Regions from separate parts of the Rhizobium sp. TRM96647 genome, predicted to be linked through region 3. Evidence: riboswitches for the same ligand, from Rfam matches in the RefSeq annotation. Region 3 holds a riboswitch; each other region holds the start of a gene.
The links. Region 3 has a riboswitch for cobalamin ahead of OCK02_RS13925 (ABC transporter substrate-binding protein). Riboswitches for the same ligand answer to the same signal wherever they lie in the genome.
Positions count from the first base shown of each region.

Region 1: linked by a shared signal. The riboswitch ahead of OCK02_RS04535 (aromatic ring-hydroxylating oxygenase subunit alpha) and the one ahead of OCK02_RS13925 (ABC transporter substrate-binding protein) in region 3 are both predicted to bind cobalamin.
Region 2: linked by a shared signal. The riboswitch ahead of OCK02_RS01490 (hypothetical protein) and the one ahead of OCK02_RS13925 (ABC transporter substrate-binding protein) in region 3 are both predicted to bind cobalamin.
Region 4: linked by a shared signal. The riboswitch ahead of bluB (5,6-dimethylbenzimidazole synthase) and the one ahead of OCK02_RS13925 (ABC transporter substrate-binding protein) in region 3 are both predicted to bind cobalamin.

Region 1 covers NZ_JAOXHF010000002.1:332,107-339,754, reverse strand. The annotation lists gene OCK02_RS04545 (calcium-binding protein) at 133-1,806, shown strand; gene OCK02_RS04540 (hybrid-cluster NAD(P)-dependent oxidoreductase) at 1,884-2,981, opposite strand; gene OCK02_RS04535 (aromatic ring-hydroxylating oxygenase subunit alpha) at 2,983-4,227, opposite strand; cobalamin riboswitch at 4,333-4,530, opposite strand; gene OCK02_RS04530 (arylsulfatase) at 4,970-6,571, shown strand; gene OCK02_RS04525 (DUF6656 family protein) at 6,716-7,327, shown strand; gene OCK02_RS04520 (MBL fold metallo-hydrolase) at 7,358-7,648, opposite strand, start outside.
Region 2 covers NZ_JAOXHF010000001.1:315,895-323,542, forward strand. The annotation lists gene OCK02_RS01485 (GH36-type glycosyl hydrolase domain-containing protein) at 1-4,513, opposite strand, end outside; cobalamin riboswitch at 4,957-5,172, shown strand; gene OCK02_RS01490 (hypothetical protein) at 5,273-5,488, shown strand; gene metH (methionine synthase) at 5,569-7,648, shown strand, end outside.
Region 3 covers NZ_JAOXHF010000006.1:274,762-282,409, reverse strand. The annotation lists gene OCK02_RS13950 (phosphogluconate dehydrogenase C-terminal domain-containing protein) at 35-862, opposite strand; gene OCK02_RS13945 (RpiB/LacA/LacB family sugar-phosphate isomerase) at 943-1,386, opposite strand; gene OCK02_RS13940 (four-carbon acid sugar kinase family protein) at 1,437-2,768, opposite strand; gene oiaX (3-oxo-isoapionate-4-phosphate decarboxylase OiaX) at 2,775-4,028, opposite strand; gene OCK02_RS13930 (transcriptional regulator NanR) at 4,203-4,907, shown strand; cobalamin riboswitch at 5,288-5,518, shown strand; gene OCK02_RS13925 (ABC transporter substrate-binding protein) at 5,697-6,728, shown strand; gene OCK02_RS13920 (FecCD family ABC transporter permease) at 6,725-7,648, shown strand, end outside.
Region 4 covers NZ_JAOXHF010000007.1:16,099-23,746, forward strand. The annotation lists gene OCK02_RS14225 (TolB family protein) at 1-46, shown strand, start outside; gene OCK02_RS14230 (diguanylate cyclase domain-containing protein) at 223-1,722, shown strand; cobalamin riboswitch at 1,825-2,057, shown strand; gene bluB (5,6-dimethylbenzimidazole synthase) at 2,103-2,789, shown strand; gene OCK02_RS14240 (DUF2865 domain-containing protein) at 2,811-3,917, opposite strand; gene OCK02_RS14245 (phytanoyl-CoA dioxygenase family protein) at 4,278-5,342, shown strand; partial or broken gene OCK02_RS14250 (TerC family protein) at 5,693-7,248, shown strand; gene OCK02_RS14255 (glutathione S-transferase family protein) at 7,323-7,648, opposite strand, start outside.

The sequences.
Region 1 (7,648 bases), on a different contig from region 3:
CCCTGCCCGCGCGGCCGGGGCATATAGCCGTCGCGCCAGTCACGAGAGGTCCGGGCGAGCCCCCGGATCTCCATCCTTCCTTCAGCAAATCGGTATAAGCAGGCGACATCGCCCCCTGCACATGACGAGCAGATGACAGACAAGATCGTGATCACCAGCAACCGCACGACCGCCGTGTCCGTGACCGGAAACGACACCGAGCTCGTCATCAACGCCGGCGTCCGCGTTTCGACTGCGTCGACCGGCCTGATCGCGACGGGAACGGCCACCGGCCGCAGCTTCTACATCAACGGCGAGATCGCCTCCGGCGCCGGCTATGCCGTGCGGTTCGGCGCAAGCGGCGCAGCCGACAGCGACAGCCTCTTCGTCGTCGGCAAGACCGGCAGGATCCAGGGCGCCTCGGGCGGCATGGAGATCCGCAGCGGCGGGCTCGAACTTGTCAACCACGGCACGATCGAGGCGGGGCGGACGACGCTCGACATCACGGGTGCTGCGACCAGGGTCACCAACAACGGCCTGCTCGCCTCCACCGCCGGCACGGCCATCAAGGCGGCTGGAAAGGGCGAGATCCTGATCAACAACGGGACGCTCTCGGCTGCGGCCGACGCGCTCGTGCTGTCGGGGGCATCGGCAAGCCTGACCAACAATGGCGAGGCCGTTTCGACGAAGGCCCATGCCGTCGTCTCATCCGGCAGTGCTGCGGTCCTGACCAATCACGGCACGCTCAAGGGCCAGTCGGACACGATCGTCTCATCCGGAAAATCAGCGACCGTCACCACGGACGGGCTGGTGTGGTCGACGATGGGATCGGCGATCCTCGCGACCGGCATGCGGGCGGTCGTGACCAATAACGACGGCACGGTGAAGGCTGCCGCCGATGCCATCGTGCTCGCCGGCGACAGCGGCAAGGTGACCAACAACGGCCTCATCCGTTCTTCCGCCTACGGCATCTCCGTCGATGCGGACAAGGCGATCATCACCAATAACAAGACGATCAGGGCCGCTGGCGGCGTCGAGATCGACGGCAGCGGCTCCACGCTCGGCAACTACGGCACGATCACGGCGACGAAGGCCAAGCTTGCGGCGATCGACTTCTCCGGCGCATCGGCCGCGAGCTTCCACAATTACGGTCTCCTGCAGAGCACGGGCACGGCCTTCCTCGGCGGCAGCGGCGTCCAGTCCGTGTTCAACAACGGCACGATCAAGGGCTCGGTCCATCTCGGCGCCGGCAACGACTACTTCGACGGCACCGGCGGCACGGTCACCGGCAGCGTCCACGGCGGCCGGGGCAACGACGTCTATGTCGTCAGCGACGCCTCGACGAAGATCGTCGAGCGGGCCAGGGAAGGCACGGACCTCGTCAAGTCGAGCGTCAGCCTTGCGCTCGGCGCCAATATCGAAAACCTGACGCTGACCGGACCTGCCAACGTCAACGCGACCGGAAACGGGCTTGCCAACCAGCTTCACGGAAACGCCGGCAGGAACGTCATCAAGGGCGGCGCCGGCGACGACACGCTCTGGGGCCACCGCGGCAACGATACCCTGACGGGCGGCAAGGGGGCGGATCACTTCGTCTTCGCCAAGGGCGACGGCCGCGACACGATCACCGATTTCACGGCAAACGGAGCCAGCCACGACGTCCTCGACCTGACCGCGCTCGGCAGCATCACGAGCTATTCCGACCTGACCAGGAACCATATGAAGCAGGTCGGCGACGACGTGCATATCGACGGCAGGAACGGCGATACGATCCTGCTGCAGGACGTCAGGATCGCCCATCTGGACAAGGGCGACTTCCTGTTCTGATCCACGGGCGCGGGCCTGTCGCAGACAGCGGCTCGAGCAAGCCCCTCCCCTTGCCGGTGGGTTGCCGGTGGGAGCCGCTACGCCTCGATCTGCACGTCGCCCAGCGGGCGCGAGCAGCAGGCGAGGATGTAGCCTTCGGCGATCTCGTCGTCGAGGATGCCGCCATTGTGGTTCATCTCGACCTCGCCCGACACCTTCATGACGCGACAGGTGCCGCAGAGCCCGCCTTCGCAGGCCGCCCCGATGCGCACGCCGGCTGCGCGCGCCGTCTGCAGGATGGTCTGGTCGGGCGGGCAGGCAGCCTCCTTGCCGGCCATGGTGAAGGTGACGGTCGAGACGGCAGACGCATCGACCTCGCCGGGACCGGCGCGAATGGCAAGCTCCTCGGCGGCGGGGGCCGCGGCCGGCTGGAAGCTCTCCTCGTGATAGCGCGCCATGTCGAAGCCGCAGACCTTGAGCATGTCGCGCACGCCACGCATGAACGGCTCCGGGCCGCAGCAGAAGACGGTGCGATCGCGGAAGTCCGGGGCCAGCAGCGACAGCCTGGAGCCATCGATGCGGCCGCGCAGCCCATGCCAGCCGTCGCGCGGGTTGCGGCCTTCGACGACGAAGCCGAGCGAGAGGTTCGGCATCTGCGCCGACAGGCATTCGAGCTCGGGGCGAAACAGCAGGTCCTGAGGGGTGCGCGCGCAGGAGACGAAGGCGACGTCCGTCTGCGGCGCGCAATCGGCCATCCAGCGCGTCATCGACATCATCGGCGTGACGCCTGAGCCGGCGGAGATGAACAGGTACTTCTCGCCCGGATGGCGGACGAAGGAGAAATCGCCGAGCGGACCGAAGGCCTTCAACTGCATGCCGGGCCTGAGATGATCGAACATCCAGCGGGTGCCGATACTGTCCTTCTGCGCCTTGACGGTGACGGCGACGGAGAAGGGCCGCGACGGGGTCGAGGACAGCGTGTAGGTGCGCATGACCGGATCATCAGGCGTCACCGGCAGTTCCAGCGTGACGAACTGGCCCGGCAGGTAGCGGAACCAGTTCTCGCGGTCGGAGCGGAAGGTGAACGTCATCACGTCGGCGGTCTCGGCCGTCACCGCGATGCATTCCAGCATGTGCTGGCGGTCGTTCCAGGGCTGGAGCTCGTCGAAATGGCGGAAGTGGCTCGCGATCGTCATGTCAGGCCACCCGCACCAGCGGCTGCTTCTCGCCCTGAAGGCGCTGCTCCATGAAGGTGCAGTACCATTCGACGAACTGCATCACGCCGCCCTCGTCCTCGGGCGAATAGGGGCCGGGCTCGTAGGCGGGGGAACGAATACCGAAGGCGTTCTCCTCGACGATCTGTCGGTCCTGGTCGTTGGTCTCGGTCCAGACGTGGGTCAGTTCGTCGAGATTGTAGTCGATGCCTTCCACCGCATCCTTGCTGACCAGCCACTTGGTCGTCACCTGCGTCAGCTCGGGGCCGAGCGGCAGGACGCGGAAGGTGATGGCGTGGTCGGCCAGAACGTGGTTCCAGGTGGTCGGGTAGTGGAACATCAGGAGCGTGCCGATATGGCTCTCCTGCACGTCGGACGACAGCGGACGGCGGACGGCGCGCGCGCCCGACATGGTGTAGCTCTCGGCGTCTGCGATCAGCGGCATGCGGGCGAGGCGGAACTGGCCGGAAGGCGACATGCGGAACTCGCTCGGCAGGCCGGCCGCCTCGCACTTTTCCCAGTGACCGGCGATGACCGGATCGTCCTTGGCGCCCTGGACGCCGGTGGCGCTCGGGGCCTCCGGATAGGTGCGGCAGAGTTCGGGATGGTTGGCGGCGCAATGGTAGCACTCGCGGTTGTTCTCCCAGACGAGCTTCCAGTTGCCCTTCTCCACGATCGTGCTCTCGAAGGCGACCTTGGTCTCGCCGAGGCGATGGCGGACGAGATAGGGTTCGGCCAATTCGCGATAGGGGGCGAAATCCGGCGCCTCGTCGGCCAGACAGATGAAGATGTAGCCGCCGACGGTCTCGCAATGGATCTTCTTCAGGCTGTGCTGGCTCTTGTCGAAATCCTCGGCCATGTGGCGGGCGAAGAGCAACGTGCCGTCGAGCTCGTAGGTCCACTGATGATAGGGGCAGACGAGCTTGGCGGACGCGCCCTTGTGCTGGGTGCAGACGCGCGAGCCGCGATGGCGGCAGGAATTGTGCAGCGCGCGGATCGTGCCCTGGCGGTCGCGGGTGACGACGACCGGATAGTCGCCCACCTGCAGGGTGAAGAAATTGCCGGCCCGCGGGATCTCGCAGTCGTGGCCGACGAACAGCCAGTCGCGATACCAGATCGTCTCCAGGTCGAGCTTGTAATAGTCCTGATCGATATAGAAGGCCTGGTCGAGGCTGTAGCCCTCGCGCCGGTTCCTGATCTTGCGAAGTACGTCGCTGCTGATATCCATTGCCGCTTCCTCAAAAGCATTGCTCGTCTGAAGCGGGCATGGATCGAGGCCGACCAGCATGAAGACATGGCTTCGCTGCGCCCCCGGCCGCCCACCGCAGCCAGTCACGTCATGTTTCTCCAAGGCTGGTTTCCGGGCTCGGGAGATGTCCTCTGCGGACCGCGCGGCGCCTTCCCGAATTGCTTCAGTGGCGTTTTGCCGCGATTTCTTCCCTTACCGTTGCGGGGGCAGCTCCGGATTTTCACCGGCTTCCCAATTATCCGCCCTCCCTAGAGAGGCAGCACCTTGAGCCTCTTCATCTAAGCGGAAAGGCCGGCGCTCCAGTCGCCCAAATGCGACGTCGCCTTCCGCTTTGGCGACAGCCGAAGACGAAGGCGCGAACTCGAAATAATTTATATATTTCATATACTTGAAAAACAGCCCAAGGTGTTTCGACCAACAAATAGGCGGCAAGATCGCAAAAGAGGCAGATAGTCTCTTTGCGCCACCATGGTCACAGTGCAGCCCGCGTTGTTTCATGATAGCCTTGCATAGCGCGAGCGTTCACGCGATCCGCCTTGACGTAGAGGAGAAGGCGACAGACGCGCTCGGACCGACAATCAGCACCGACAATCAGCATGTCATTCAGCAGAAACGTCGAGCTATCACGGGAGGGTGAGCGATGGGGACCGAAAACGGATGTGACGACGCGAACAGCACACTTGAAGACGGCGAGCCGGCCCTGAGCCGCCGGCACGTGCTCATGGCAGGAACAACGCTTGCCGCCGCCGCGGCGCTCGGCGGCACCGGATCGCCGGCACAAGCCCAGGAACAGCAACAGGCGCAAACGGCGACGCCTTCCACCAGCCGGCCGCCCAACATCCTTGTCATCTGGGGAGACGACATCGGCATCTGGAACATCTCGGCCAACAGCCGGGGAATGATGGGCTACCGGACGCCCAACATCGACCGGATCGCGGAGGAAGGCCTGTCGTTCACCGACTACTACGGCCAGCAGAGCTGCACCGCCGGCCGCGCCGCCTTTCTCGGCGGCAACGTGCCGGTGCGCACCGGCATGACCAAGGTCGGACTGCCCGGCGCGCCGCAGGGCTGGCAGAAGACCGACGTGACGGTAGCGACGGTGCTGAAGGCGCAGGGGTATGCGACCGGACAATTCGGCAAGAACCACCAGGGCGACCGCGACGAACACCTGCCGACCATGCACGGCTTCGACGAGTTCCTCGGCAATCTCTACCACCTCAACGCCGAGGAGGAGCCTGAGAACCGCGACTATCCGCGCGACCGGATCATGCCGAGCGGCAAGACCTTCCTGGAGCAGTTCGGCCCGCGCGGCGTGCTGCACAGCTGGGCCAATCCGGATGGCACGCAGAAGATCGAGAACACCGGGCCGCTGACGAAAAAGCGGATGGAGACGATCGACGAGGAGACGCTCTCCGCGGCCAAGGACTTCATCACCCGGCAGAACCAGGCGGGCAAGCCGTTCTTCTGCTGGTGGAACGGCACGCGCATGCACTTCCGCACCCACGTGAAGGAGCAGAACAAGGGGATCTCCGGCCCGAGCGGCGACGAATACCATGACGGCATGGTGGAACACGACATGCATGTCGGCGAGCTCCTGAAGCTTCTCGACGACCTCGGCATCGCGCAGGATACCGTGGTGCTCTATTCGACCGACAACGGCCCGCACTACAACACCTGGCCCGACGCCGGCACGACACCCTTCCGCAGCGAGAAGAACTCCAACTGGGAGGGCGCCTACCGTGTGCCGGCCTTCGCCCGCTGGCCAGGCCGCTTCCCGGCAGGCGAGACCCTGAACGGCATCGTTGCGCACGAGGACTGGCTGCCGACCTTCGCGGCGATCGCCGGCGAACCGGATATCAAGACGAAACTCGCCAACACCGTCGAACTCAATGGCCGCAGCTACCGCAACTATATCGACGGCTACAACCAGCTGGATTATCTCGGCGGCAAGGTCGACCAGTCGCCGCGGCACGAGTTCTGGTACGTCAACGACGACGGGCAGGTCGTGGCGGCGCGCTACGACGACTGGAAGGCGGTGTTCCTGGAAAACCGTGGCGAGGCCTTCGGCGTCTGGCGCGAACCGTTCACCGAGCTGCGGGTGCCGCTGCTCTTCAATCTCCGGCGCGACCCGTTCGAGAAGGCGCAGCACAACTCCAACACCTACAACGACTGGTTCCTCGACCGGGTCTTCATCATCGTCCCGATCCAGGGCCTGGCAGCGCAGTTCCTGCAGACGATGAAGGACTATCCGCCGAGCCAGTCGCCCGGCTCGTTCAATCTCAGCAAGATCGAGGCGCAGCTGCGCGGCGCCGGCGGCGACTGACGGCCATGCGACCGGATCCGGCCGCTTCCCCGGCGGCCGGGTCTTGAGGCGGGCAAATCCGAGACCGGCACTTCGGCATAAGGGCGGCGTTAACCATAAGCGGGCATGATCCGGGCAAGACTGCCATGCTTCCGGAGCCTTCCCGTGCTAGCCACGCCCGCAGCGAAATTCAGATACTACGACGCCGTTGCCTACAAACGGACCCAGCGCGGCCGTTCGGTCGCCTATACGGACTTCCTGCGGACCGGGAAGCTGGAGCGGCGGGAGTGGAACGAGACCGAGAAGCGCTATCTCTCCCATCGCGAGGTCGCCGAGGCGACCAGGCGCAAGCTCGAGCAGGCCGGCACGGTCACCCATGACCGCATCAACGGCTTCCACCGCTCGATCCGCTTTCCGAAGCTGATCTTCCACCGCACGCTGGCCTCGATGCCGCATCTCGGATACTGCCACGTGACGGTCTCGCGCACCCGGCTGCCGCAGCACGAGGACGTGCAATGGTCGTTCTACATGGCCAACTTCTATTCCGAGATCGGTGACGGCGAACGCTTCTTTGCGGGGATCAACCCGAAATTCAAGCGCATGTACTTTGGCGTCGCGATCAGCCCCTCGGAAGAAGAGGGACGGCTGGAGATCAACCGCAAGGTCGGCGACGACGGCATTCTCTTCCACACGCCCGACCCGAAGGAGGCGATGAAGAACGTGCTCCTGCTCGGCGCCCGCGACGAGGAACTGCGCAAGATCATCCGGGCGATCTGAGCCCTGCGCGGCCGGGATCGGCGCCGCGCGTCAGCGGATGACGGGACCGTCCGCCCTCTTCCAGGCGGCCATTCCGCCCTCGATGTGGCAGGCGCCGGCGAGACCCGCGGCCTGCGCTGCCTCCACCGCCATCGCCGAACGTTCGCCGAAGGCGCAATAGAAGACGATCCGCCTGCCGGTCGCCGCCGCCAGCTCGTGCAGGACACCGCCCTCGCCGATATTCTCCACAAGGTCGGCATAGGGCGCATGCAGCGCGCCGGGGATGCTGCCGTGCTTGTCGCGTTCGCCCTTCTCGCGCAGATCGACCAGCGCTATTCCGGG
Region 2 (7,648 bases), on a different contig from region 3:
CATGGAAGCGCGCCCTGAGCGCGCCGTTGAAGGCGACGTTGGCGACGGCTGCGATCGACATGCCGTGGTGGTGGGCCATGTAGTTGTGCACGACCGCGCAGCGCTTGCCCTCGGGCACGCGCGTCGGCGTGAAGTCGACCGCGTCGTGGAAGCCGTAGATGCCGAGTGCGCCGAGCTTGCGTAGCTCGTTCAGGTTGTCGAGAGCGGCCTTCGGCGCATATTGCGTCGCCAGCAGCGAGGCATAGGGCGCGATCACGGCGTTCTGGCCGAGGCCGCGCTTCAGGCCCAGCGTGGGCACGCCGAAGTTGGTGTACTGGTAGTTCATGTCGTGGTCGCGGGCGTTGAACGCCGCTTCCGAAATGCCCCACGGCGTGCCGAGGCGCCGGCCGTGGTTCTGCTGTTCCTTGACGATCAGGTTGTTGGTCTGGTTCAGGATGCCTCCCTGCGGCTCCTGCATGACCAGCGGCGGCATCAGGTATTCGAACATCGAGCCGGACCAGGAGACCAGCGCGCCGCGCGAGCCGATCGGCACGACCGGGCGGCCGAGCTTGTGCCAGTGTTCCGTCGGAAGGTCGCCCTTGGCGATCGCAAACAGGCTGGTCAGGCGCGCTTCGGAGGCGAGCAGGTCGTAGCAGGCCTCGTCGAGCTCGTTGGTCTCGACCCGGTAGCCGATCGACAGCAGCCGCCGTTCGGGCCGGAACAGGAAGCCGAAATCCATCGAGAACGCGATGTCGCGGGTGCGGTCGCGCAGCACGACGAGCCGCTGGCGCAAAGCCTCGATGCTGCCGAGGTCGAACATGCTGTCGGCGATGTGCCCTTCGCAGGTGCCAACGAGAGCGTTCGCCCATTTCACCACTTCCGCGCTCTGCGGGCTCTTGATCTCGTGGTCGAGGTTGGCGATCAGCTTGCCGATGTCGCGGGCCAGCACGCCGAGATTGATCACGCGGATCGAAGCGAACTCGTGCTCGCGCTTGACCGCGGCGAGCGCATTATGGAAACCGGCGATCTGCTCCTCGAGAAGCCGGCGCAGCGGGCGCACGGTCTTGCGGTCGTCGGGCAGTTCGGCCAGCACTTCCGACAGGATCGAGGCTGCGTCGCCGATACCGTCGAGGCTGCCGCGCAGATGCGCCGACGGCGCCTCTGCCCATTCCCGGCAGACCGACGAGACGGCGATCAGGTGACCCGCGAGATTGCCGCTGTCCACCGCCGAGACATAGCGCGGCCCGAGCGTCTCCAGCGTGTTGGTGCGGTACCAGTTGTAGAGGTGGCCGCGGAACTTCGGCATGCTGTCGATCGTCGAGACCGTCTCCTCGAGACGGCGCACCGTCTCCTCGAAGCCGATCCAGCCGAAGTCGCGCGCAGAAACCACCGACAGCAGGTAGACGCCGATGTTCGTCGGCGAGGTACGCTCGGCGAGCATCGGCTGCGGCGTTTCCTGGAAATTGTCGGGCGGCAGGAAGTGCTGCTCGGCGGTGACGAATTCCTCGAAGTAGCGCCAGGTGCGCCTTGCGATCTTGCGAAGCTCGGTCACGACGCCCTCGGGCACGACCAGCTGGTCCTCGGTCTCCGCCGACTGGCTGACGTACCAGGCGATCGCGGGCGAAAGAATCCAGATCGCCGCAAAGGGGACGGCGATGAAGGGCAGGCCGGTCTTGGAGAACAGCGCCAGGCCGACAGCGACCAGGGCCAGTGCCGGCGCCTGCCACATGTCGCGGTAGTATGACCAGATGCCGCCGCCGGACGAGCTGTGCACCTGGGCGGCCGTCCGCCATTCGAGCATGTGCTTGCGGCTGAAGAACATGCGGTAGAGCGAGCGGATCGTGGCGTCCGCCATCATCGCCGCCTGGTGGGCGATGAAGACGATGCGCAGCGCCACCTGCGCATTGGCCGCGCGGATGTCGGAGAGGATCGTCTGCAGGTGGGCGCGGGCGACGATGTCGCTGCGGCGCGGCACGGCGCCGGTGAACAGCGACAGCGTGGGCGCTACGAACAGCAGGAAGATCAGCACGAGCTGCCAGATCAGCGCCTGGCGCGGCTCCATGTAGTACCAGCCCATGACGGAGGCCACGAGCCAGCAGATCGGGATCAAGCAGCGACGGAGATTGTCGTACATCTTCCACCGGCCGAGCATGGAAACCCCGCTGGACGGCTTGAAGATATAGGGCAGCAACTGCCAGTCGCCACGCGCCCAGCGATGCTGGCGCGAGTTCTCGACCTCGTAGCGGATCGGGAAGTCCTCGACGAACTCCACGTCGGTGACGAGCGCGCAGCGCGCATAGGAGCCTTCCAGAAGGTCGTGCGAGAGGATGGAGTTTTCCTCGATTCGGCCCTTCAGCGCCGCCTCGAAGGCATCGACGTGATAGAGGCCCTTGCCGGTAAACGTGCCCTCGTCGGTGAGGTCCTGGTAGACATCGGAGACGGTGAAGACATAGGGGTCCACGCCTCGGTTCGCCGAAAAGATGCGCTGGAACGTCGAGGCCTCGTCGCCCGTCGTCAGCGACGGGGTGACGCGCGGCTGCAGGATGCTGTAGCCGGCGACGACCCGCTGGGTCTGCGGATCGATCAGCGGGCGGTTGATCGGGTGGTGGAGCTTGCCGACGAGATTGGTGGCCGCGTCGCGCATCAGGCGCGTGTCGGAATCAAGCGTCAGGACGTACTGGACGTTTTCCGGCACGACATTGGCGCCGGGCAGGAAACTGGTGTCGCCGTCGCCACGCAGGAGCAGGTTCAGCTCGTGCAGCTTGCCGCGCTTGCGCTCCCAGCCCATCCACACGCCTTCCTGCGGATTGAACTGGCGCCGGCGGTGCAGCAGGTAGAAGCGTGTGCGGCCGTCATAGGCATAGCGTGCCGAAAGCAGTGCGATCTCGCGCTTGGCGTATTCGAGGACCTCGAGATCCTCCGGCGTCTCCTCGGCCTTGCTGTCGACCCAGTCGCTGACGAGCGAGAAATAGATCTCGCCGCGCGGATTGGCGAGGTAGTGGACCTCGAGGTTGCGCACCAGTTCGTCGACATGGTCGCGCTTGGAGATCAGGCAGGGGACCGCGACGAGCGTGCGTGCCTCCTCCGGAATCCCCTCGCGCAGCTCGTAGCCCACCAGCCGCGTCGGCTTCACGCAGAGGGTAACGAGCGTGTTGTAGAGCCCGACGGCGCCCTCCGAGGCGGGCACGGCGAACAGGATCAGCATGATCAGCCAGGCGCCGTTCGGAATGTCCATCTGGTCGAGGAAATAGTAGACCCCGACCATGGCCAGAAGCGTCAGCAGGATCACCGGCCCGGCGATGGCGAACCAGTCGAGCGAGCGGCTGAAGCGCACGATGCGCTGCAGGATGGACGGGCGGTAGCCGATCCGCTTTTCCAGGATGTCGCGCTTCTTGCCGACCAGGTAGCTGCCGACATTGGCCTCGTGCGCACCGGCGACGTTGCCCGCCGCCATGTCCTCGGCGGTCATGGCCAGCGCCAGCTGCGTCACCTCCAGCTCCGTCTTGCCGGAGCGGCGGGCCATCTTCTCGATCGTATCACGGTAAGCGTTGCGCGAGCCGAAATCGAGCTCGGTATAGTCCGAACCCTCGCGCAGCGCCGCATCGAGGCGGCTGACGCTTTCGACCCAGACCGGCCATTCCGTATCGTCGATCGTGCGCAGCCCCTTGATCAGGTTGCTCATCGTGACGTTACCGGAGGAAAGCCGGTTCTGCTCGGCGACGAGGACCTCTTCCAGGTCGGTCCCGCGCGCCTCGATCTGCTTTTCCAGCCACTGGATCGCCGCGCCCGATGCCTGCAGCCCGTCGCGCAGACGATAGAGCAGTTGGGCGACGAAGGTGTTGTCGGCGACGAGATGCTCGATCTCGCGCAGGATCACGACGCTCTTTTCCGGGTCGTTCTGGCGGATCAGCTCGTCGGCCACCTCGTTCGCCTTGCGGCGCATCCCGCGCGAACGCTCGACACGGCTGGAAATGCGCCGCAGGTTCTCGATCAGGATGAAGCGGACGATCGACGGCAGCGCCCAGAGTTCGCCGATCTTGAAGGCCTCGGCCTTCTGGAACCCTTCCACGATCGCCGTCAGGCTCTCGCGCGAGACGCTGCTCTGGGTATGGGCGACGTAGAGCCAGCCGAGCGCGAGCGTCCGCGGGACCTCGACCTCGCCGACCTTCATCGTCGGCAGCTGACGGTAGAAACGGCGCGGGAAGTCGCGGCGCACTTCCTGGATCGCCTCCTCGACGACGTAGTAGTTGTCGAGCAGCCATTCCGCCGCCGGCGTTATCGTCGCGCCGGCTTCGACGTCGCGGGCCGTCGTCTGGTAGACCCGGAGGATTTCCTTCTCGTTTTCCCGGTGGCGGGCGCGGAAGTCGAACGGCGTGAAGCCCGGCAGCGAATTCGCGCCGTTCCGCGCCAGATCCTCACCGCAGGCACTCAGCTCCTCGAGGGTGAAATAGGTATCCCGGATCGAATCATTGTAGTCGATCTGCTTGGATTCCGTCTCGCGCGACGAGGTCTGTGGTCGGTTGTGAAGGGACATCAGCTTTTTTCTGTTTTTCGAGCAGGGTTGGTGGATCCGGCCGCGGCCGGACTTACGTTCGGCAGGCAGGGATCATCCGAGCGGACTTGTGCAACAGGACGGCGTCATGCGTTCCTCCGTACGACCCCGTCAGCGGATTCCATGCGCACGAAAATGCGCCCTCGATCGACGGGCGGCATGTAACGGGCGGCAGGGTCTTCTCCCGCTTCTGCGTGGCGCATGAAAACGGCTTTCTTTAGCCGCAATGGCAGGCTGTTGCAACAGAACTGGAAGGCAGGGGCAAGGCGACTCCAACAATATCAAGGCCATGAGATACCACCCTTGGCCTACGTGACCAGCGGTGAACGGGACCTGAACGCGGCGCATCCGGCAAGGGTTCCATGCCCGTGTCCAATTCCGTCGATAACCCGCCCGCCTGCGTTGACATCGCCGTCGCCTTCGGGCCACCTTGCGGCCATCAGGGTTCTTCCGAATCGTTCGCGACGAGGAAGCGAAGAGGGAAGCCGGTGCGATGGGAAGCCATCCATTCCGGCGCTGCCCCCGCAACTGTAGGCGGCGAGCTGCTGTCCCCCATGCCACTGGCACGTTTCGTGCCGGGAAGGCCGGACAGAGGCAACGACCCGCAAGCCAGGAGACCTGCCCTGATGAACTCGTAACGTCCATGGGCGGGGTGTCCCACGGGTGCGCTTGCTCCGCGTCAAGGCGGATCTTCAGCTTGCGTGCGTCCGGTCATCCCCCAATTCCAGATTGGGGAAAGTCATGCATGTCACCATCGAACAGAACGCCTCGGGCTCCGGAAAGCCGGAATCCGTCTTCATCTCGTGGCTCCTCTGGCAGCCGCGCGGCGCCGATCTTCCGGCAGAGGCCCTGAAGGAACTCGTCAAGCTCGCACCCTACAGGGACCGTGATCCGGACATCGTCCGGCTCCGTTCGCTGTTCGAGCGGCTCGCGGGACGATCAGGCCGGCCGCACTGATTTTCGCATAAAGACATATTGACATAAACATATCTTTATGTGATCTCCGGAGCAGACATGCTGCATCGGAGGGCTTCGCCATGGCATCGGCCGACCTCGACGACCTTTTTGGTCCCGAACTACCACCCCGCAATGGCAAGGACATCGCCGATGCGCTGCGCGCCGCCGCGCGCGAGCGCATCCTCGTCCTCGACGGCGCCATGGGCACCGAGATCCAGACGCTCGGCCTCGTCGAGGACGATTTCCGCGGCAGCCGCTTCGGCGAGTGCGCCTGCCATCAGCAGGGCAACAACGACCTCCTGACGCTGACGCAGCCGGCCGCGATCGAGGACATCCACTATCGCTATGCACTTGCCGGCGCAGACATCCTCGAGACCAACACCTTTTCCTCCACCACGATCGCCCAGGCCGACTACGGCATGGAGGACATGGTCTACGAGCTCAACCGCGACGGTGCCCGCCTCGCCCGCCGCGCCGGCCTGCGCGCGCAGGAGAAGGACGGGCGGCGGCGCTTCGTCGCCGGCGCGCTGGGCCCGACCAACCGCACCGCCTCGATCTCGCCGGACGTCAACAACCCGGGCTACCGCGCCGTCACCTTCGACGACCTCAAGCTCGCCTATGCCGACCAGCTCCGCGGCCTCATCGACGGCGGCGCCGACATCATCCTGATCGAGACGATCTTCGACACGCTGAACGCCAAGGCGGCGATCTTCGCCACCCGCGAGGTCTTCGCCGAAAAGGGCATCGAGCTGCCGGTGATGATCTCCGGAACGATTACCGACCTTTCCGGCCGCACGCTGTCCGGCCAGACCCCGGAAGCCTTCTGGAATTCGGTCCGCCACGCCGACCCCTTCTCGATCGGGCTGAACTGCGCCCTCGGCGCCAACGCCATGCGCGCCCATCTGGACGAGATCTCGTCCGTCGCCGACACCTTCGTCTGCGCCTATCCGAACGCCGGCCTGCCGAACGCCTTCGGCCGCTACGACGAGACGCCCGAGCAGATGGCCGCCCAGATCGAAGGCTTCATGCGCGACGGCCTCGTCAACATCGTCGGCGGCTGCTGCGGTTCGACGCCGGCCCATATCGAGGCGATCGCCAAGGCCGCGGCCCGTCACGCGCCGCGTGCGATCCCGGACATTCCCCGCCACATGCGGCTGTCCGGGCTGGAACCCTTCACGCTCACCAAGGACATCCCCTTCGTCAATGTCGGCGAGCGCACCAACGTCACCGGTTCGGCAAAATTCCGCAAGCTCATCACCGCCGGCGACTATGCGGCCGCCCTCGACGTCGCCCGCGACCAGGTGGCGAACGGCGCGCAGGTGATCGACATCAACATGGACGAGGGCCTGATCGATTCCGAAAAGGCGATGACGGAGTTCCTGAACCTCGTCGCCGCCGAGCCGGACATCGCCCGCGTGCCGGTGATGATCGACAGCTCGAAATGGGAGGTCATCGAAGCGGGCCTGAAATGCACCCAGGGCAAGCCGCTGGTCAATTCGATCTCGCTGAAGGAAGGCGAGGAAGCCTTCCTGCACCATGCGCGGCTCGTGCGCGCCTATGGCGCCGCCGTCGTCGTCATGGCCTTCGACGAGACCGGCCAGGCCGACACGCAGCAGCGCAAGGTCGAGATCTGCACCCGCGCCTACAAGCTGCTCACGGAGGTCGCCGGCCTCGCTCCGGAAGACATCGTCTTCGACCCCAACATCTTCGCCGTCGCCACCGGCATCGAGGAGCATGACAACTACGGCGTCGATTTCATCGAGGCGACGCGGCAGATCGTCGGGACGTTGCCGCATGCGCATGTCTCCGGCGGCGTCTCCAACCTCTCCTTCTCCTTCCGCGGCAACGAGCCAGTGCGCGAGGCGATGCACGCCGTCTTCCTCTACCACGCCATCCAGGCCGGCATGGACATGGGCATCGTCAATGCCGGCCAGCTCGCCGTCTACGACACGATCGATGCGGATCTGCGCGAGGCCTGCGAGGACGTGGTGCTGAACCGGGCCCCCAAGGGTGGCGGTACCGCGACCGAGCGGCTGCTCGAGATTGCCGAGCGCTTCAAGGGCGCAGGCGGCAAGGAAGCGAAGGAGAAGGATCTCGCCTGGCGCGAATGGCCGGTCGAAAAGCGCCTGGAGCACGCCCTCGTCAACGGCATCACCGAAT
Region 3 (7,648 bases):
GAAAAGGGAGGGGCCTTGGCCCCTCCCGAGGGCATCAGGTGATGCGCCGGATGCTTTCGGCGATCTCCTGAGGTTCGAAAACCTTCTTCCAGTCGTCGCGCATCAGCGCGGGAATGCCGAATTCGATGGCCTTGTTGCAGGCATCGGAGAAGACGCCCGGCGTCTCTTCGAAGATGACCGCGCCAAGCACGGTCATGTGACCGAGCAGGAAGTCGCGGGCCGCTTCCTTGTCGACGCCACGGCGGACGCACTCATCCATGGCTTGGCGCATGACGACCAGCAGCGAGGCGCAGACGGTCTCCGAAAGGCCCGGCTCGAGCATCGCCATCTGCTCGACGGTGACGCGGTGCGAGCGCATGACCGGGGCCCAGATGACCTTGGCGATCTCCTCGCCCAGCGCATATGCCTCTTCCGGGCCCTGCATCAGGGCGGAGACGATGTGCTGCTTGGCGGCGACGCCGCCGAAGAAGTCGCGCTTGGCGGCCGGGTCGGTCTCGTCGTTGAAGATCGGCGGATGGCAGGGGTGCGTGACGAAATAGGTCAGGTCCGCGCGCTCCGGCAGGTGGCCAGCGAAAGGGGCGGCGGCATCGAGCACCACGACCATGGTGCCGGGCTTCAGCTTGTCGATGATGCCGGCGGCGACCTTGCCGATCGCGGTATCCGGAACGGCCAGGATTACCACCTCGGCGCCGTTCAGGCCTTCGTCGGCAGACACGCATGAAATGCCGAGATCGTCCTTCAGCCGCGCCTTGCCGGCGTCGCTGACCTCAACGTGGCGCACGTCAAAACGCGAGCCCTTCAGGTTCTTGGCGAGCCGGTATCCCATTTTGCCACCGGCGCCAAAGAGAGCAATTGCTGTCATGTTTCCTCACCTCAGGGTTGGATTGGTATAATAACTGGTATGATGAGTCAATCACAATCCCATCATTATTGTGGCAACGATCAGGCTTTCTTGCCTTCATCGAGACGGTCGATCGCCTGGACGTTCCCGGCCGACGGACCTTCGGGGTCGAAGCTGGAGGCCAGCCACGTGTCCACGATCGCCTTGGCGAGCTCCGGGCCGATGACCCGGGCGCCCATGGTGATGATCTGCGCGTTGTTGGACTTGGCCGCGCGTTCCGCCGAATACGTATCGTGCGTCAGCGCTGCGCGGATGCCGGGAACCTTGTTGGCGGAGATGCAGACGCCGATGCCGGTGCCGCAGAACAGGATGCCGCGTTCGTGGTCGCCGTCGACGATCGACTGGCCGACCTTCTGCGACAGGTCGGCATAGAAACCGGACTGGCTCAGGTCGTGGACGTCGAGGTCCGCCCGGCCCGCGAGATGGGTGGCGATGACGTCGAGCAGCGGCTTGCCGGCGCTGTCGGCTCCAATGACGATTTTCATGGTTCTTCCTTTCGATCGCTCAACTGGCGTGAATTCCGGTTCCGGTCCTGTCAGGCGCGGCTGCCGTCGCGGATCTGCGCGAAGTAGCCGTCGGTGCCGATCTGGCCGCCCTTCAGCGCGATCTGCAGGCCGTCGGTCGGGGCGTAGCTGCCATGCGCGGTGCAGAGCGGCGAGCCCGGCGTCTGCGGCAGGGGCAGGAGCGTCGTCAGCGCCTCGACGCGCAATTCCTGCAGCGCGTGGCTGGAGGTGTCGCCACCGGCGATGACGGCGCGGGGCAGGGCTTCGCTCTCGACGAGGCGGCGCAGGATCGTTCCGAGCGCCCGGCCGAGCCGGTGACGCGCGCCGGCGACGCGGTCGATCTCGCTGCCCCGATCGGCGGACGGGCCGAGGGCCGTATGCAGCAGCACGCTGCTGCCTTCCTTCAGCGCCGCGATCCCGGAAGCGATGGCGGTCTCGATCGCCCGGTCGCCGCTTTCGCCGACGAGCGACAGCGGATCGAGGTCGATGCCCTTGAAGCCCTGGGAAAGCGCCGTGCGGATCTGGCGTTCGGTGGTGGGCGAGACGCTGCCGGAGACGACCGCGAGGCGGTCGACCTTGCCGGGTTCGGCGAATTCGACCTTTCCGCCGATCAGGCCCTGCTGCCGCCAGGCTTCGAGGAGAGCATATTCGACGCCGGACGAGCCGGCCACGAAGAAGCCGCCCTCGGTCCTGAGCCGCCACAATTGCCGGCCGGCGGCCGCCTGGCTCTCGGCGGACTCGACGTCCATCAGCAGGATGCCGGGCGCGCCGGCAAGGGCTGAAAGGCGCGCATCCGCATCCGGCGCGGCGAGCGTGACGAGATCGGCCAGCGCCACGGGCAGATCGGTCTGCCGGCCGAGATGGATGGCGAGATCCGCCTCCGCCATCGGCGTCACCGGGTGACGGCTCATCACCGGGTGGCGGTCGATGCGGTAGACCTGGCCCTGATAGGCGGCAAAGAGGTGGCCGAAGGCGGTGTAGCGCTTCAGTTGCGGCGCGCCGACGATGACGGGCACGCTGGCCTGGCCGAACACGTCGCGGCCGATCTCGATCGCCTTGCCGATGTTGCCGACCTGGGGCGCGGAATCGAAGGTCGAGCAGACCTTGTAGTGGCAGACCGCAGCACCAAGGCTCCTCAGCCACTGAAATGCGGGAACGAGGTTCTCCTGCATCCATTCCGGCGTCTCGCTGCGGCTCGTGCCGGCGATGCCGATGGCGCGGCAATCGGCAAACCGCTGCAGCATTTCGGGCTGCGGCACGCCCAGGAACAGGACGGTCGGAATGCCGCTTGCGGCAAGCGATTCCATCACGTCGGTCGAGCCGGTGAAATCGTCTCCGTAGTAGCTGACGAGCAGGTCTGACATGAATGCTTACTCCTTGCCGTCGCCGAATTTCGCGAGCGAGGCCGCAAGCTCGGGATGGTCCCTGGCGTAGTCGCCAAGCGGGATGTCGGCGACTACGGCCTGCCAGGCCTGCTGGACGGCGCGGACGCCGGCCGCCGGGCCGCCCGGATGGCTGACGATGCCGCCGCCACAGAGATAGAGAAGGTCGGTCGTCCGCCCCGTCCGCCGGTAGGTGTCCGGCGCCTGGCCGCCCCACTGGCCGGACCCCGCAACGGGAAGCGGCCGGTCGGAAGGGTCGAACAGCGGCGTGCTGACGGCCTTGAAGGATTGGACGAAGCTCTCGTCCGGCTCCCAGTACTTGATCCGGATGCCGTTGATCTGGAACTGGTCGACGCCGAGCAGGCGCCAGAACTGCTGGTAGACCTTGAAATCCATGCCCGCGCCGGGGTCGCGGGTCAGCACGTCCCAGCCGTTGCGATGCGCATGCAGCACGAGACCCGAGCGCTTGCGCAGGAAGCTCATGCCGCCGAAGCCTATGGAATTGATGTTGACGACCGCGCAGTTACCGCCGGCCTTGAGCACGAGGTCGTGGTTGCGCATCATCTCGTCCGGGTCGGCATGCGAGATGCCGAAAGCGTACATCACCTTCTTGCCGGTCTTCTGCTCGTGGTCGAGGATGCGCGGCATGATCGCCGCTACCCTCTCCTTCAGCGGCGAGTAGGCCGGGCTCATCAGTTTCTCGTCGTCCTTGATGAAATCGACGCCGGACTCGATCAGTTCGCCAACCAGTTCGGCCGTCTCGTGCGGGCGCAGGCCGAGCGCCGGCTTGACGATCGTGCCGATGATCGGACGGCCCTCGACGCCGGTCAGCCGGCGGCTGCCGTCGATGCCGAATTGCGGGCCCGGATGGGCGCCCTTGAACGCCTCCGGCAGCTTCATGTCGACGATGCGGATGCCGGTCATGCCCCTGATGGAGAAGACGCCGCCGATCGCGATCGTCATCAGCGCGGAAAGGTCGGTGCCGATGGCATCGAGCGGAAAGGCGATGTCGACGTCGGCGCGGTTGAGCCGCTGCCCCGGCTCGGCCTCCGGCCAGGTGGGGGAGAAGGTGTCCTCCAGCGGACGGATGGCGAGTACGCGCGCTGCGACCCGTGCCTTCAGCTCCTCCGTCTCGCCCGGCACCGCGACGAAGGTGCCCGTGGACTGGTCGCTGGCGATCTTGTTCGCCATCGCCTCGACGCTGCCGGGCGTCTCGATGCGGTAGGTTAGGGTGATCAGCATGAAAGCCGTTGCTCCTCCTCGCCACGTCACTTTGTCGTGGCGTCAACTCATGATCTGGTATAATAAGTATTCCAATTTCTGCAACGGAAATTTTCAGAAAACCGATTCCGGCCGTCCTGGCTTGTCGCAAGATGCAGAAATGTTAAGGGAGGGAGAATGAGCCAGAGAGACGCCATGCCCCAAACCATCGAGCCGATCGTCAGGCGCAAGCTGTCGGACGAGGTCTTCGACCGGCTGGAGCGGATGATCACGTCGGGAGAATTGAAGCCGGGCGACGAGATGCCTTCGGAGCGCGTGCTGATGGAGCGTTTCGGCGTCGGCCGTCCCGCCATCCGCGAGGCGATGCAGTCGCTCGCCAACAAGGGCCTGCTCAGCATTTCCCACGGCGAGCGGGCGAAGGTGCTGCAACTGACCGCGCAATCGATCTTCCGTCAGGTCGACCTGACGGCGAAGATCATGCTGTCGCAGTCGACCGATACGCTCGAGCATCTCAAGAGCGCCCGCATCTTCTTCGAGCGCGGCATGGCCCGCGAGGCGGCGCAACGTGCCCGGAGCGGCGATATCGACGATCTGGGGGCCATCATCGAGCGCCAGCGACGCTCGCTCGGGGACGCGGAAGCTTTCATCGCCGCCGACATGCAGTTTCACAGCCGGATCGCCCAGATTTCGGGTAACCCGATCTATGTTGCCGTCAGCGAGGCCATGCTGGCCTGGCTGAAGGAATACCACACGGACATGCTGATCTGGACCGGCAAGGAAAAGCTCACGCTGGTGGAGCACGAGGAAATCCTGGACCAGCTCAGGAGCAGGGATGCCGAAGGGGCGGAAGCGGCGATGCTGAAGCATCTCGAACGATCGAGAGCGCTCTACAACCGCTGACCCGGCCACAGGTCCGTGGCGCCGTTCCGGAGCGTCTTATCCCCATTCATCGCTTCGACCGTCCGGACCGCTGCGGACGGTCGCAGATCCTCCTGAAATCTCCGGGTCGTGATGGGCCCCGCGCGTTCGGCGCGGGACGGCGGCCGCATTTGCGCTTGATATGTGATGTTATAAAATAACAACTCGATTGACTCACGTAATACCATTACACTAATCAGGCCCGGTCAGATCCCGAGGGAAGTTCGATGACCGTTCCAGACCGTGCCGAAAACCCCTGCCCCGCATCGGATGCGCCGGCACGGGTGCCGGTCCGGCCGCGCCTATTGCGTGCAGAACGCAAAGTTGCCGGTCGGGCTTGCTTGACGGCGCGGTGCGCAAACGTCTATCTGGAAGACGACGGTTCCCCGCCCACGAAGCGGAGGGGATTAATAGGGAACACGGTGCGGACGACCCAAGTCGGGACCAAAACCGTGGCTGCCCCCGCAACTGTAAGCGGATTGCCGTTCATCCTCGTGGCGCCTCGGCGCCATGCCACTGCGCAACGCGCGGGAAGGCAGATGAACGGCGCATGTCCGCGAGCCAGGAGACCTGCCGTCAGCCATCGATCCAACGTCACGGGCGGGGAAGCCCGGAACAGGAGCCATCATGACGACCATCGGCGCCTTGCTGTGCGTCTTCACGCTGCCTTTCCCGAGACCTGGCGATCCTTCGAGCGACCGGACGGCCTGACGGCTTGTCCGTTTTTTCAACGGCGCCCCTGCGGGCGTCCCAGCTATTTCGGGGAATTCCATGAAAATTCATTTGAAACAACCGCTCCGCGCGGGCTTCGTCGCCCTGTGCCTCGCCGCATCGTCCTTCCATGGCCAGGCGAGTGCTGCCGAGACCAGCTATCCGCTGACACTGCAGAATTGCGGTCGCCCGGTGACCTTCGAAAGTGCGCCGTCGCGCACGGTCTCGATCGGCCAGAGCAGCACCGAGATCCTCTATCTGCTGGGACTTGCCGACAAGGTGGTCGGTACCGCGCTCTGGGTCGGGCCGGTGCTGAAGGGCTATGAAGAGGTGAACGCGCGGATAGACCGGCTCGCCGACAACGAGCCGAGCTTCGAGAGCGTTCTGGCCAAGAAGCCGGATATCGTCGCCGTGCAGTTCCAGTGGCAGGTCGGGCCGGAGGGCGTGGTCGGAAGGCCGGAACAGTTCGAGGAGCTCGGCATCCCGGTCTACACCTCGCCGTCCGATTGCGTCGGCAAGGACAATTCTGCCGCGAGCGACGGCGTGCGCCATCAGGTCTTCACCATGGACCTGGTCTATCAGGAGATCCGCGAGCTTGCGCAGATCTACAACGTCCAGGAAAAGGGCGAGGCTGTCGTCGCTGATCTGAAGAAACGCGAGGAGGCCGCCCGCGCCAAGGTCGCCTCCGCACAGGGCAAGTTGTCGGCCGTCTTCTGGTTCTCCAGCGCCGCCGACGCCGATCCCTATGTCGCCGGCAAGAACGGCGCGCCCGGCTACATCATGTCGGCGCTCGGCATCGAGAACATCATCAAGACCGACGACGAGTGGCCGACGGTCGGCTGGGAAACGATTGCCAAGGCCGATCCGGCGATCATCGTCGCCGGCTCCATGGAGCGGCGGCGCTATCCGCTGGACAGCCTCGAGGCCAAGCTCGAATTCCTGAAGGCCGATCCGGTCGCCAGCCTGATGCCGGCGGTGAAGAACGGCCATGTCTTCGACATGGACGCCCAGGCGATGAACCCGACGATCCGGACGATCGAGGGCATCGAAGCCCTGGCGGACGCCATCGCCAACGCCGGCCTCGCCAAGTGAACCGGACGCTGACATCGGGCGGACGGACGGGTGCGGCCATCGCCGCGCTCGTCATCCTCTTGCTGGCGCTGTGGATGGGGGCTGCGATCGGCGAGACGGCGATCCCGCTCGCCACGGTCGCCCAGACGGTGGCGAACCGGCTGTGGAATGCCGGCTACCCGCTGGAGCCGATCGACGAGGGCATCATCTGGAGCTACCGGCTGAGCCGGGCCGTCGTGGCGGCGTCCTGCGGAGCGGCGCTGGCGCTCTCCGGCGCGGTCCTCCAGTCGCTGCTGCGCAACCCGCTCGCCGATCCCTATATCCTCGGAATTTCCGCGGGCGCCTCGACGGGCGCGGTCGGCGTCGCCATCCTGGGTATCGGCGCGGGCGTGCTGACCTTGCCGCTCGGGGCCTTCCTCGGCGCGATCACAGCCTTCGTCCTGGTCAGCGTCCTGGCGGTGAAGGCCGGGCGCGGCACGGCGGCGATCATCCTCGCCGGCGTCGCTGGCTCGCAACTCTTCAACGCGCTCACCTCCTTCATCGTCACCAAGGCGGCGACGGCGGAGCAGGCGCGCGGCATCATGTTCTGGCTGCTCGGAAATCTGTCGGGCGTGCGCTGGGCGGATGCCTGGCTGGCCGTTCCGGCGGCACTTGTGGGTCTCGTCGTCTGCCTGTGGCATGCGCGCTCGCTCGACGCCTTCACCTTCGGCGCGGAATCGGCCGCCTCGCTCGGGATCTCGGTGCGACGCACCTATCTTGCACTCGTCGGCGTGTCGGCGATGATGACCGCGGTGATGGTCTCGATCGTCGGCTCCATCGGTTTCGTCGGCCTCGTCATTCCGCATGCGGCGCGGCTCCTGGTCGGCGTGCGCCATGGCGTGCTGCTGCCGGCCGCGGCCCTGACCGGGGCGGTGTTCATGATCCTCGCCGACATCCTGTCG
Region 4 (7,648 bases), on a different contig from region 3:
GTCGCCCGACGGATCGCAGTTCGCCTTCGTCCGCTACGCGCCGTAGGTTTCCGTCTTTGCGTGCAGCCGCCGCACGGTCTTTTCGGCCTGGAATATCCCCAGATTTGCACGGGTTAATTGTTTGGATACCAGTCCGGTTAAGTGAATATTCCTGCTTGCGCAATAACGTCCCTGCCAAGAACAACGCGGCGAACGGCCGCTAGCCTGTCAATGGGGATCGACATGGCGAATGCAGGGGCCGGCGTTCCGGCCACGCCCCGGGGGGGTGTCAGACTGGGGATCGGCATCGCATCGGCGGTGATCGTCCTCCTGTTCGCCAGCGCCAATTTCCTGGTCCTCGACTATTCCATCCGCCAGGCGAACGATTTCGTCGCCGAAACCGAAAAGACCCTGGTCAAGAGCGAGTTCCGCAACCAGATCGAACAGGTGGTGCTCTACCAGAGCGGCTTGTCGGTCTGGGACAAGAGTTTCGACGAACTGGCAAACGGGCGGCTCGGCGAGGACTTCATCCGGCGCGACCTGAGGGACTGGCTGTGGCGCGAGTCCGGCTTTTCCTGGCTCGTCTTCGCACGGCCGTCGGGAGAGACGGTCCTTGCCATGCACAACGGGATCGTCGTGCCGGGCGAGGAGGCCGACGGCGTCCGCTACTGGATGAGCGACCTCGTGAAGCGGGCCACGGAGAACTACTACGCCGCCTTGCGTCGTACCCGCGACGGCTGGATCGTGGCGAAGTCGATGTCCAACGCCAGCGCCAGCCATGGCGGCGTGCCGCAGATCAGCGCCACGGGCATGCGCGTGATCGAGCGGGTGATGAGCATCGTCGTGGTGCAGGCGGTGGTGCCGCGGCGGCTGTTCATTCCCGACGATCGCCGGAGTCCGGTCCTGATGATCACCGTGAAGCCGATCACGGCCGCCATGCTGGCGGATTCGGAGCGGCGCCTGGGGCTCACCGGCCTCGGCTTCTCGCCGATCACGACCGACGACGACAACCTGCTGACGACCGGCGTGGGCGGCGATGCCTATAACCCGATGGTGGCCTCCTGGCACCCCAACCGCCCGGGATCGTTCGTCTGGACCATGGCGGTGCCGCACATCGCCGCGCTGATTGCGATCTTCGTCGTGGTGATGGGTTTCGGCGCGCTCAAGTTCTCCTCGCTCGTGCGCGCGCTCGAGCGCAGCGAGGCGAAGAACGCCCATCTGGCCCGCCACGACGCGCTGACCGGGGTGCTCAGCCGTTCCGGGTTCGACCTCACGGTCAACGACCTTTCCGCGAAGGGGCAGAGGCCGTTCTCGATCATCGCCATCGACCTTGACCGGTTCAAGGCGGTCAACGACCGTCACGGCCACGCGGCCGGCGACGAGGTGCTGCGGGTCATGGCCGCCCGGTTCATGGCCCGGATTGGCGACCGCGGCGTCGTCGCGCGTCTCGGCGGCGACGAGTTCGCCGTCCTGCTGCCTGATATCGCCGACCGGGAGGACACCCTTCCGCTTGCGGAGAGCTTCGTGCGCGACGCGCAGGTCCCCGTACCCTTCGAGGGGCAGTTGCTCCAGCTCGGCGGCAGCGCCGGCATCGGCGCCTTTCCCGAACACGGCCGGACGCCGCATGCGATCATGCTCGCCGCCGACGCGGCCCTCTATGCGGCGAAGAACGCCGGCCGCAATCGCGCCCAGTACGGCGTGGCCCGCGCCACCGATGCGGCTTCGGACATCGAGGCCGCCTGAACGAGCGTCCCCACGAACGTCTCCTATGAACGCTCCCGCGGCACTGTCCGGCACACGCCGTCGTTCCGTCGCTCGCAGCCCTTGCGTCGCGGCCTGCGGCGTGTGCAAATGTATCTGCCAGGTGCCCCGCGAGAGAGCCGGGGAGAATCGGGAATCCGGTGGGGCTGCGGACGACGTCCGTGTCCTGAAGCCGGAACGTGCCCAACGCTGTGACGGGGACGGCAAGGCCGCGAGGGAGGGACCCTCGCCAGATCGCCACTGGTCGAAAGACCGGGAAGGCGGGCCCGGCCGGACGAACCGAAGTCAGAAGACCGGCCTGGCGCAATGGACCTGTCCGCGCGGACGGCGGAGGGGTCGCAAGCATTGTTGGGGAGTTGACGATGCGACCGTTCAAGCGGGACGAGCCAGTTCCCGTCCAGCCATTCACGCCGGCCGAACGGGCGGCCGTCTACCGCGCCATCGAGACGCGTCGCGACGTGCGCGACCAGTTTCTCGCCGATCCCCTGCCGGACGATCTGCTGGAGCGCCTGCTCGGGGCTGCCCACAACGCGCCGTCGGTCGGCTTCATGCAGCCCTGGAGTTTCATCGTCATCCGCGACCCGCAGGTGCGCGCCGGTGCGCACCTGGCGTTCCAGCGTGCCAACGAGGAGGCCGCCATGCTCTTTTCCGGCGAGCGGCAGGAACGCTACCGCACGCTGAAGCTCGAGGGGATCCTCAAGGCGCCGGTCAGTCTCTGCGTCACCTGCGATCCCGACCGGGCCGGCAGCGTCGTTCTCGGGCGCACGCACAATCCGCGCATGGACGTCTACTCGACGGTCTGCGCGGTGCAGAACCTGTGGCTTGCGGCGCGGGCGGAGGGCGTCGGCGTCGGATGGGTCAGCATCTTCCACGATGCCGATATCCGCGCGCTTCTCGGCATTCCCGAGCGGATCGAGATCGTCGCCTGGCTGTGCCTCGGCTTCGTCGACGCGCTCTACGAGGAGCCGGAACTGGCGGTGAAAGGCTGGCGGCAGCGGCTGCCGCTCGAGGATCTGGTGTTCGCCGACCGGTGGGGGCAGCGGCGCTGACACCGGCAGCGGATCGGCGGTTCAGTTCGTCCCGGCGGGATTGCGCAGGTCCAGCGCCGGCTGGTCGTCGGGCAGGAAGCTCGGCCCGACCATCCGCACCTTGTCCTTTACCGGATCGTAGGGCCGCTCGATGACCACCTTCTCGGAGGCCGTGGCGCTTGTGACGGGATGCATGCGGATCGTCGTGACCGACCCGACGTTCTTTCGGGTCGTGCCCGGCGCCGCGCCGGCGGTCGCTTCGGGCACGTTGCCGCCGCCGGCACCGGCCATCCTGCGGTGGTAGCCCGCAAGGTCGCAGCCGCAGGCCTTGTCGGCGGACCGGTCGCGGCTCTGGTAGGCATAGGCATTCGGCAGGGCGGAATAGGGCCGGCCGGTCAGCGTCGAGATCATGTCGCCGCTGCCCGGCGACTGCAGCGGCTGGTAGAAGAGTTCCGTCTCCGTCTGCGGGCACATCATCGAGCAGGTCCGCTGGTCGCGGCGGAAGTCGAGCGGGGTGGCGGCGGACGATATCGGGAAGAAGCCGCCGTCGCAGGTGCGCACGCACACCGTCCGCAAGGGACCCTCCTGCGGCGCTGCGCCCCAGTTGCCGAACGTCGTCGGCATCGCCGCATACGGATCGTCGGCCTCCGAAAGGTCGCCGCCCTCCAGGGCCAAACCGGCCTCCGTGGACGCCTCGAGCGCGACGGCCTGCCCGCAGCCGTTCTCCGACAGTTCAGCCAGAATACGGCTGCGCTCGGCCGGATCGCCGCCGACAAACGACATCTCGTTGCGCTTCTTCATCAGGACCTGGAGGTTGCGGTCCATCTGGTCGATCGTGGAGATGATCGAGGCACAGGCACCGGCGTTCTGGCCGCCGAAGACGGTGACGCTGCCGTTGCTGCAGCCGAGCCGGCGAAGGTCGCCTCTCGCCCGGCGAAGCTCCATGTTCTGCCGGGCGATCGCGCTCGAATAGCTGCGTACCTGCTCTGCGCTGTCGATCGCGCGCGGCAGGCTTGCAAGCTGTGACCGGAGATCGCCGCAGATCGCGGCCGTCGGGGACTGTTCCGCCGTCTGGGCTCGGGCCTGCGCGTGCGGCAAGGCGATCGCCAAGGCAATCGGCAGGGCCGTCGCAACAGCCCGAAACGCCACTTTCCCCCATCCCCACGGCACGTCGTCAACTCCTGTCGCGTTTCCTCTCGCGGCTCGGGTAACGCCGAATCGGTCCCTCGGTTCCGGCGGCGGACGGCAATCGGACGTTCCGCCGCAGCTCGGCGCTCCTGCCGGGCAAACCCGCTATCGATCATAGCTTCGAGGGGCGAATGAGCAATGTGCTCGTCGAAAAGTGATTAACGTCAATTATAGTTGAATTTGTCTTTCATGTTTTATGCACCGGAATTGCTATCGCCGTGCCCATGGTGTAGCAAATTGCTGGCTGCGGCGGCCCTGGGGCGGGTCATTTCGCCCGCCTTCCGGCGCCGCCATTCCGTCGAAAGCACCATAGGTTCCCGCATGCGCCTTTCCTCCGTTCTGCTCAGTCCGTTCTATGCGCTTCAGCTCGCCTCGGGGGCCAAGTCCTTCGCGGACAACCCGATCATCGGCAGCAAGACCCTGAACAGGATGGGCCTCCATGCCAAGCGGGTGTCGATCGCCATGGACATGGCCGACTGGCGGCGCAAGTCGCTGGCGCGGCTGGTGACGGCCGAACAGCGGCGCGAATACGACGAGAACGGCTTCGTGAAGATCGAGAACTTCCTGCCGCCGGAGGTGTTCGCGCAGGTGACGTCGGAGCTGGAAAACAGCGACTTCGACCGTTACGACATGCTGCAGGGAACGACGGTCACGCGGCGCGCGCTGATCGACGACAGCGACGTGGAACGCCTGCCGGGCTTCAAGGCGGCGCGCAACGACCCGCGCATGACCAATCTTCTGCGCTACGTCTCCTCCAGCGACGGCCAGCCGCTGCTGGTGGTGCAGGTGGTGATGGCGCTCGCCTCGACGCCGTCGAAGGAAGCGTCCGCCGACCCGCAGACCGCGCTCCACAGCGACACCTTCCAGCCGACCGCGAAGGCCTGGTTGTTTTTGAAGGACGTCGGCGAGGAGGATGGGCCGTTCTCCTACGTGCCCGGTTCGCACAAGATCACGCCGCAGCGGCTTCTCTGGGAGCAGCGCATCAGCGAAAGCGCCGATACGATCGAGAACAAGTATTCTGCCCGCGGCTCGCTGCGCATCATGCCGCACGAACTGACCGCGCTCGGCTACAGCCAGCCGGTGAAGATGGTGGTGAAGGCCAATACGCTGATCGTCGCCGACACCCACGGCTTCCACGCCCGCTGCCCGAGCTACAAGCAGACGACGCGCATCGAGATCTACGGTTCGCTGCGCCGCAACCCGTTCCTGCCGTTTACCGGCCTGCACGTCGCCTCGCTGCCCGTCATCAAGTCGCAGATGAACCGCCTGATCATCGGCGCCATGGGCCTGCGCGGCAAGCTCGGCCTCAAGGGCTCGCCCTGGGTCAAGGCCGGCCTCGGCAAGGCCGGCGAGTGGTCGAAGCGGCTGAAGCAGCCGGGCGGCTGACAGGCGCAGTTGCGGGGCGCGGCTGCCGGCACGGAACACGTGCACTGCGACCGGTCATCAAATTTTGTTCATCGGGAAAATTCAACGGGAGAGGGGCGTGCGCTTTTCCATACGGCGCCGTTGTGCTATCAGCGCGGCCGATAGAATTTTCTGACCGGACCGGAAGCAAACACGCCGATGCCTGACGAAGGCGACAGTACCAGCGAAAGTCGATACCGATCCGGGCTGGCATCGTTCCTGCGATGCCAGCGGAAATACAGTTCAATTCATTCTCCTAGATGCGCCGCTCGCCCTGGATCTTCCGTCCGGGGTTTTCGGCGTTTCCCCGTTATTCTCTGACAGGTCTCATCATGGAATTCCTCGCAGATCCCAACATTTGGATCGGCCTCGTTACCCTCATCGTGCTCGAGGTCGTCCTCGGCATCGACAATCTCGTCTTCATCGCGATTCTCGCCGACAAGCTGCCGCCGCATCAGCGAAACACCGCAAGGCTGGTGGGGCTTTCGCTGGCGCTCGCCATGCGCATCGTGCTGCTGTTTTCGATCTCCTGGATCGTGACGCTGACCCAGCCGCTCTTCAGTGCCGGCGGCCTGTCGTTCTCGGGGCGTGACATCATCCTGATCCTCGGCGGCGTGTTCCTGCTGGCAAAGGGCACGATGGAACTGCACGAGCGGCTGGAAGGCGCGCACAAGCCCAAAAACGGCAAGATCGCCCACGCCGTCTTCTGGCAGGTAATCGTCCAGATCGTCGTGCTGGATGCGGTCTTTTCGCTGGACAGCGTGATTACCGCCGTCGGCATGGTCAACAATCTCTGGGTCATGGTCACCGCCGTCTGCGTGGCGATGGCGGTGATGATGCTGGCCTCCAGGCCGCTGATGGCCTTCGTGTCCAAGCATCCGACGGTCGTCATCCTCTGCCTGGGCTTCCTGCTGATGATCGGTTTCAGCCTCGTGGTCGAGGGTTTCGGGTTTCATATCCCGAAGGGCTACCTTTACGCGGCGATCGGCTTCTCTGTCCTGATCGAAGCCGCCAACCAGATCGGCCGCCACAATCGCGAGAAGCGCATCACGACGGGGGACCTGCGGGAGCGCACGTCCGAAGCCGTGCTCCGGCTGCTCGGCGGCCGGGTCGGGGAGGAGACGCTCGGCGAGGCTGCCGACGTGATGGCCGAACAGTCGGCCCAGGGCGCGCTGTTCAAGCCGGAGGAGAAGGAGATGATCCGCGGCGTGCTGGACCTCAGCGACCGCCCGGTCAGCTCCATCATGTCGCCGCGCAACGAGGTGGAATGGCTCGACCTCAATGACGATCCGGAAGAGCTGAATGCTGCGATCCGGAAGTTGACGCACAGCCGGGTCATCCTGGCGCGCGATACGGTCGATGAGTTCGTGGGCGTCGCGATCACCAGGGAACTGCTCGATGCGCAGATCGACGGCAAGGCGATCGACTGGGCGCGCGTCGCCCGGCAGCCGGTCATCGTGCACGAAACCACGGACGTATTGCGGGTGATGGAGCAGCTTCGCCGTTCGCCGGTCCAGATGGCGATGATCGTCGACGAGCACGGCGCTCTCGAAGGCATTGCCACCCCGACCGACGTGCTCGAGGCGATCGCGGGTGAATTTCCCGATATCGGGGAAGAGGCTGCGATGCTCGAAGAGCAGGATGACGGCAGCTGGCTCGCCGACGGTTTCATCGACATCCGACAGTTCAGCAGCGCGATCGGCCACGATCTCGTCGACGAGGCGAACCGATATTCCACGCTTGGCGGCGACGTGATGACGCAACTCGGCCATCTGCCCGTCGCCGGCGAGACGGTTTGGCCGACGGGCTGGATTTCGAGATCGTCTCGCTCGACAAGCGCAGCATCGGCAAGATCCGGGTACGGGCCGTGGAAGAGGTAGTCGGCTGAGGATGGCTGCCCTGCCTCGCCCGGGTCGGGTCGGGCAGGGCGCCACGACGACGGCAAGGGCCGTGGCCGTTTGCTCAGCGTCCGTAACGGTCGATGACTTCCCCCAGCGGCACATGGCCTTGGCAGGCGCCTGAGCCTTCCGCCGCTTCGCCGTTCTCCAGTGCAAGTGCGTAGCGGACGGCGGGATCGTCCTCGAGCCGGCGTCGGAGGGCTGCGATTTTCGGCCAGCGATCCGGCGATGCCGCCTGATGGACCTCAAGCCACCGGGCAACGCCGACGAACAGGCCATCGGCGAGCGTCGGCCGGTCGCCGACGAGGTATGGCGTCTCGCCGATCATCGCCTCCAGCATGTCATGCCGCTGCAGCACCGCCTCCCGGCCGAAGCGGCGCAAGGCCGCCT